Regions from separate parts of the Pseudoalteromonas sp. CuT4-3 genome, predicted to be linked through region 1. Evidence: predicted binding sites of a transcription regulator. Region 1 holds the regulator's gene; each other region holds the start of a gene.
The links. The regulator FliA, encoded in region 1, starts transcription of late flagellar genes. The targets are predictions, from matches to a motif close to CTAAAGNTNNNNNNNNNNNNGCCGATA.
Positions count from the first base shown of each region.

Region 2: pomA (flagellar motor protein PomA) is a predicted target of FliA. The motif match lies at 869-895, and genes of this name have one in related genera.
Region 3: VOI46_RS10015 (VC2046/SO_2500 family protein) is a predicted target of FliA. The motif match lies at 1,184-1,210, and genes of this name have one in related genera.

Region 1 covers NZ_CP142030.1:2,595,834-2,598,102, reverse strand. Annotated here, with positions in the region: gene flhF (flagellar biosynthesis protein FlhF) at 1-45, shown strand, start outside; gene VOI46_RS11955 (MinD/ParA family protein) at 38-895, shown strand; gene VOI46_RS11950 (RNA polymerase sigma factor FliA) at 922-1,632, shown strand; gene cheY (chemotaxis response regulator CheY) at 1,674-2,057, shown strand; gene VOI46_RS11940 (protein phosphatase CheZ) at 2,073-2,269, shown strand, end outside.
Region 2 covers NZ_CP142030.1:830,536-832,804, reverse strand. Annotated here, with positions in the region: gene VOI46_RS03725 (flagellar motor protein MotB) at 1-46, opposite strand, end outside; gene pomA (flagellar motor protein PomA) at 49-816, opposite strand; gene VOI46_RS03715 (exodeoxyribonuclease VII small subunit) at 1,132-1,374, shown strand; gene ispA ((2E,6E)-farnesyl diphosphate synthase) at 1,377-2,264, shown strand.
Region 3 covers NZ_CP142030.1:2,196,742-2,199,010, forward strand. Annotated here, with positions in the region: gene VOI46_RS10010 (DUF6172 family protein) at 129-431, opposite strand; gene VOI46_RS10015 (VC2046/SO_2500 family protein) at 622-1,149, opposite strand; tRNA gene VOI46_RS10020 (tRNA-Tyr) at 1,262-1,346, shown strand; tRNA gene VOI46_RS10025 (tRNA-Tyr) at 1,395-1,479, shown strand; gene VOI46_RS10030 (SprT family zinc-dependent metalloprotease) at 1,543-2,193, opposite strand.

The DNA.
Region 1 (2,269 bases):
AGGCACCAAGCAGTGGCGCCAAGCACAGTAGGGATGTATGATTAACACAGTATTAGATCAAGCAAGCGGCCTGCGCAAAATGAGTCAAAACAACAACGGCGTAAAAGTTATCGCTGTCACCGGCGGTAAAGGAGGGGTGGGTAAAACCAACGTCTCTTTAAATACTGCAATTGCTTTAGGGCAGCAGGGTAATCGTGTATTAGTATTAGATGCCGATTTAGGCCTAGCTAATTGTGATGTAATGCTAGGACTACGTGTTGAAAAAAACTTATCTCATGTCCTTTCAGGCGAGTGCGAACTTGACGAGATTTTAGTTGAAGGCCCAGGCGGCATTAAAATCGTGCCTGCTACATCAGGCTCGCAAAGTATGGTGGAGCTAACCCCATCTGAGCATGCTGGGTTAATTCGTGCCTTTAGTGAGCTTAATACCGAATTTGATATTTTAATTGTAGATACCGCCGCTGGTATTTCTGACATGGTGCTGAGTTTTTCTCGTGCAGCGCAAGATGTCATGGTGGTGGTGTGTGACGAGCCGACCTCTATTACTGATGCCTACGCGCTTATTAAAGTACTTAGCCGCGAGCATGGCGTTTATAAATTTAAAATTGTTGCAAACATGGTGCGCAGTATGCGCGAGGGCCAAGAGCTTTTTGCAAAGCTCTCTAAAGTAACAGACCGCTTTTTAGATGTGTCTATGGAGCTTGTTGCGACTATTCCATATGATGAAAATATGCGTAAATCTACGCGTAAACAAAAAGTAATTGTCGATCTTTTCCCTAATTCACCAGCAGCAGTTGCGTTTAAAACATTAGCGACAAAAGCAGTAAAATGGCCTATACCTAATCAACCTTCAGGACATTTAGAGTTTTTCATTGAGAAGCTAGTAAACGGCTGATTATGACAACATCGGTGAAAAGAGCTATGGGATATCAATCAACACAAAATTTAAATGTGATTGTTGAAAAGCACGCGTCGCTCGTCAAAAAAGTGGCGTGCCATTTAATAGCTCGTCTTCCTCCTAGCGTTCAGCTTGATGACTTAATCCAATCGGGAATGATTGGCCTTATCGAGGCCTCAAAAAACTTTGACGCCAGTAAAGGGGCAAGCTTTGAAACGTTTGCTGGTATTCGTATCCGCGGCGCTATGCTTGATGAAATGCGCAGAGGGGATTGGGCACCACGTTCGGTGCACCGCAAAAGCCGATTAGTAGCCGAAACCATCACAGAATTAGAAAATAGCTTAAATAGAGAACCAAAAGATACTGAAGTAGCTGAAAAACTTGATATTTCGCTAGAAGAATACCATCATATTTTAAATGATGTTAATTCCAGTAAAGTGCTTGGTATAGAAGACCTAGGGGTAGATGAAGATGTTATTAGCCCTGCAGGTCAAGATTTAGCGCTAGACAAACCATTTAATAATGTTAAAAATGAACGGTTTAATAATTCATTGTTAGAGGCAATAAAGTCTTTACCAGAGCGAGATGCAATGGTGCTTTCTTTGTATTACAACGATGAAATGAATTTAAAAGAAATTGGGCATATACTCGATGTAAGTGAATCGCGTGTAAGTCAGATACATGGTCAGGCGATGATTAAGCTCAAAGCAAAAATCAATGACTGGATAAACTAGTAGTAAGTAAATTATAGGTTAAGACCTCACCGGAGGATGTTTTGGATAAAAACATGAAAATTCTTGTTGTTGATGATTTCTCTACAATGAGACGTATTATAAAAAATCTGTTGCGTGACCTAGGGTTCACGAATGTTCAAGAAGCTGACGATGGTTCTACAGCATTACCTATGTTGCAAAATCAGGTTTTTGACTTTGTTGTAACCGATTGGAACATGCCAGGCATGCAGGGTATTGACTTGCTAAGAGCCATTAGAGCTGACGAAAAATTAAAACATATTCCGGTTTTAATGGTGACGGCAGAAGCTAAAAAAGAACAAATAATAGCGGCAGCGCAAGCAGGTGTTAATGGCTATATTGTTAAGCCATTTACTGCTGGTACTTTGAAAACTAAATTAGAAAAAGTGTTTGAACGCTTAGGTTAATGAGAGGAGAGGCTTATGTCAGCACCAGCTGCGCCTCAAATTACTTTAGAACAAGCTCGTCAGCTCGTCGTTTTTTTAGAAAACGGTGAGCAAGATAAAGCAGATCAATTAATTTTAGATACTGCCTCTCAAGAGCAATCGCAGCTTTTTGCTGAAGTAGGTAAGTTAACACGCCAATTACACGAAGCCCTTAAAAGCTTTGAACTTGATAC
Region 2 (2,269 bases), 1.8 Mb from region 1:
AAGCAGGCAGACCTGGTGGTGGGCATTTGCACTCTTGATCAGACATGGTTACTCCTCGGTATCTACTTTGCGCTTAGACTCAGCAAGGTAGTTTTTCAATATACCTTCAATTACTTTCGGGTTTTGGCCATCTTGAATACCTAAAATAGCATCCAGTATTAGACGCTGATTCATGGCTTCTTCGTCTTTGCGAAGCTCCAGTTTTACCTGAATAGGAATAGCCACTACATTTGCTAAAAATGCACCATATAAAGTAGTTAATAATGCCACCGCCATTGCGGGGCCAATGGCTTTAGGGTCATCCATGTTAGATAACATAGCAACTAAGCCTATTAACGTACCTATCATACCCATTGCTGGGGCTATATCGGCAAGTGACTTAAATAAACCGGCGCCCAGTTCGTGACGGGTCGTGGTTAAAGAAATGTCTTTTTGAAGCGTGGCACGAACTACATCAGCATCGTGGCCATCAACGAGCATATCTACACCTTTGCGCATAAAAGGGTTTGGTATTTCGGCTTCTTCGAGGGCTAAAAACCCCCCTTTACGGGCAGAATCAGCAAGTTCAACTGCTTTTTCAATCAGCTCTTCTGGCGATTCGATTTTAAACATAAATGCTTTACCAACAACCTTACCTATGCCCAAAAACTGCGACAAGGTAAAGTTTGATAACACAATAAATAGTGAGCCACCAAATACAATTACACTAGAAGGCGCATCGGCAAACATCCCCATTTCACCGCTACTACTCATAAACATGGACATGACAATTAAACCAATTGCGCCAAGGATCCCAATTATGGTTGCTAAATCCACATTTCCTCCAAAGTATTATACTTTGTTATTCAAACTTTTATTATTAACTGCTTATCGGCAAGATACTGAAATACTTAAGCCATTTTTGAAAAAAGTGTAAAACACTGTGTTTGGCCTAATTTTAGATCAAGATACCCTACTCGCCTAGCGACTGATTAATTTTATTGTACACAGTGAGCACTAATACGCATCTTATACATGGTAAAAATACGATTTAAACTGATATAACTCAAAAAACAACGATCATCCTTTGACCTAGTTTAGCATTCCCCCTAAAATTGGCTCCTAAATTTATCATGCTGGCTGAAATTAAACATGGCGACTAAAAAACCTGAAAACCTAAGTTTTGAACAAGCACTCGAAGAATTATCAACCATTGTCGGTGAAATGGAACAAGGTGATTTATCGCTTGAGCAGTCGTTAAAGCAATTTGAGCGTGGTATAGCCTTAGCTAACGCCTCAACGGGTAAGTTACAACAAGCAGAACAAAAAGTGTCTATTTTAATGGGTAATGACGAAAAAGCAGCGCTTACTTCATTTAACAACGATATGGAATAACCGTGAGCATACAAGAAAAAATAGAATGTGCTCAACAAGATGTCGTAAAGACCCTGCAACAGTACTTTGATCAACCCCTTGATACTGCACACACAGTAAAAGAAGCCACCCAGTACGGCTTATTTAACGGTGGCAAGCGTTTACGCCCCTTTTTAGTCTACGCAAGTGGTGAAATGCTCGGAGCTAATAAGCAAGATTTAGATATTCTTGCTGCTGCTATTGAGTGTATTCATAGCTACTCGTTGGTGCACGATGATTTACCAGCCATGGATGATGACGACCTTCGCCGTGGACGCCCAACTTGCCATATAGAGTTTGACGATGCGCATGCAATTTTAGCGGGCGATGCACTACAAACATTAGCCTTTGAGCTTATCTCGGCTCACAATTTTACCTGCAGCGCGTCAACACAAGTAAAAATGATCAGCGCACTGGCTAAAGCATCGGGGCTTGAAGGCATGGTCGGCGGGCAAGGGCTAGATATTGCAGCCACAGATAAAGTGATTACAATACAACAGCTTGAACGAATTCATAGATTAAAAACGGGTGCCTTAATCAACTGTGCCATTACATTGGGTGCATTATGTAGCGAAAAAGCAGACAAACAAACCTTAGAAAACTTACGTGTTTTTGGGTATGCTATAGGGCTGGCATTTCAAGTGCACGACGACATTTTAGATGTTGAAGGTGACACATTTACTTTAGGTAAGCCACAAGGCTCTGATTTAGCTGCTAATAAAGCAACTTATCCGGCCCTATTAGGTATGCAAGGCGCCAAGCAAATGGCGCAAAATTTAATAGAGCAAGCGCATCAAGCATTAAACAAAATAGATGCTGATACCTCTACTCTAGCGGCGCTGGCAAACTACCTGATTAAACGTGACCATTGAGTGTT
Region 3 (2,269 bases), 400 kb from region 1:
AAATGCTAAACACTTAGCATAAAAATAGCTTTTTATTTAAGTGCTACTCTATACCACTAAACATGTTAATAACTGCCATAAACAAAAAATGGACCATCTAGGTCCATTTTCTACAATATTGCTATTGGTTATTCATCATCATCTAGATCGAACGATTCACGCTGCGCAGGTCTAGCTAAAATCTCAACATAGAATGAAGTAAGCGCCTGCTTTTCGATTTCGCTGATCTTGTTGTTAATTTCAGCTACGTGAACGACTTCGGCATCATCGGCACTTGTGCCAAACTTACAGTCAAACGCCCAGTAATCAGCTTCAACAGGTAGCGTTTTATTGCGCTCTCTTTTCAAATATTTTTTCACTTCATGCTTTGCAGCATCAACCATACGAGGGTATTTGATTTTCTCATGATTTAGCGTGAATGTTTTCTTCATTACGTTCCTAATTACCTTGATTTAATGATAATGGCACTCAAGTCATACCATTTGCAGCCATTATAGCAATTGCATTTAATTTGTGGATGCTTTTTTTAAACAAAAAAAGAATTGTTCTATTTTATTGCATAACCGGTTATTAAATAGAAGGTGTTTTAGGCTTTTAAAACGCACAAGTGTTAAATTATTTTTATGCGTTAGCAACAAGCAATGGCTTATGTATAGCCTCATTAGTTAAATCGTCATAAAATGCTGCGGCGTCCATTTGTGGGCTTGCAAGCGCGGTGTGCGTGTCATTTAAGCGCCTGCGTACTGATAGTTCACAATTATCGATTACTGTTAAAGGAATATGTAACTTGTCATCTCTAATCGCTAGTGGCTCAGGGTTTAAGCAGTGGCTTAATTTTATTGCTTTCATACCTGCTTGCTCGCCTTGTTGAACAATCATCGACGCGTGCTCTTGCCCTATGGTCATATCAAATTTTTCGGGAGCTAATAATTGCTTTGGTCCAGCACCAAAGCGCTCCCTTAACTGTTCTTCGTCTACATAAGCACTATGCGTTTCACTTTTTGGCAAGTGAAATTGACTAAAATCCAGCGCATCGTGCGATAGCATCGCTAATAAAAGTGAGAATTCGCCTCTGCGATTTTCATGCACACTTTTATTTAGCCTGGTCTTTAGTTGACTCTCTGTGATTAACAAATCATCGATTTGCATAGTCTTTAGCCGATTATGATAACTGGTAGATATTTATCGGCTTTATTTCAAATTTCTTTAGCTTTTTTCTTTACTTAAATACGCAGTTTGCTATTATCAGCGCCGTTGCATTGGAGGGGTTCCCGAGCGGCCAAAGGGATCAGACTGTAAATCTGACGGCTCAGCCTTCGCTGGTTCGAATCCAGCTCCCTCCACCACTTTTCTTACCGCTAAGTTAAGTGGGGCCAAATGTAACAAAATAGTGTGGAGGGGTTCCCGAGCGGCCAAAGGGATCAGACTGTAAATCTGACGGCTCAGCCTTCGCTGGTTCGAATCCAGCTCCCTCCACCACTTCTTATCTTCAGTATCCTTTTCTATATCTTTTTCATTACTATTTAAAACTTCATTTTTAGACTAATTATCAAATACCCACTGTAATGTTGCCCCGTGGTTTTTAAGCCATGCTGATGCAGATTTATAATCGGGATAAAAATTAGCTACGCGCTTCCAAAAAGCGCTGCTGTGGTTCAAATACTTTAAATGAGCCAATTCGTGCACAATAACATAATCAATTATATGATGAGGCGCCCCAACAAGGTTAAGGCTAAAGGTTAGCTCTCGCCGAGAATTACAACTCCCCCACTTACGTTTATAACTTCCAATCGTCAATTTAGTCGGTAATGCTTCTGACATCTGTTGGCAATAATAAGCTAAACGCATTTCAATGTAGTTTGTTAGCATTTCTTCAAGGGCAAGGCAAAGTAACTGCTTGCGTTTTTCAGGCTGTTTTTTTACTCGATTAGAAGTATAAATAGTAAATACGCTATCGGATTGCTGAACATGCGAGCGTGTCCCTTTTGCAAAAGTAATGGTATATGGCTTAGCAAAAACCATTATTTGCTGGTTTTTAAACGGGTGTTGTTGAGTATCAATGGCGTTAAGTTGTTTATGCAATTGCGCAGTTACCCACTCTTTTTTACTAAACAGCCATTGTTCTATTTGTAGTTTTGGCACGTGTGTAGGCGCATAAACAGTAACTAATTTTTGGCTAACTTTTATTGCCACTGTTTTACGCCTTGCACTGCGTTTTAGCTGATACTCAAACAAGGTGTATGCTCTAAATATAAATAAAAGCGTATTA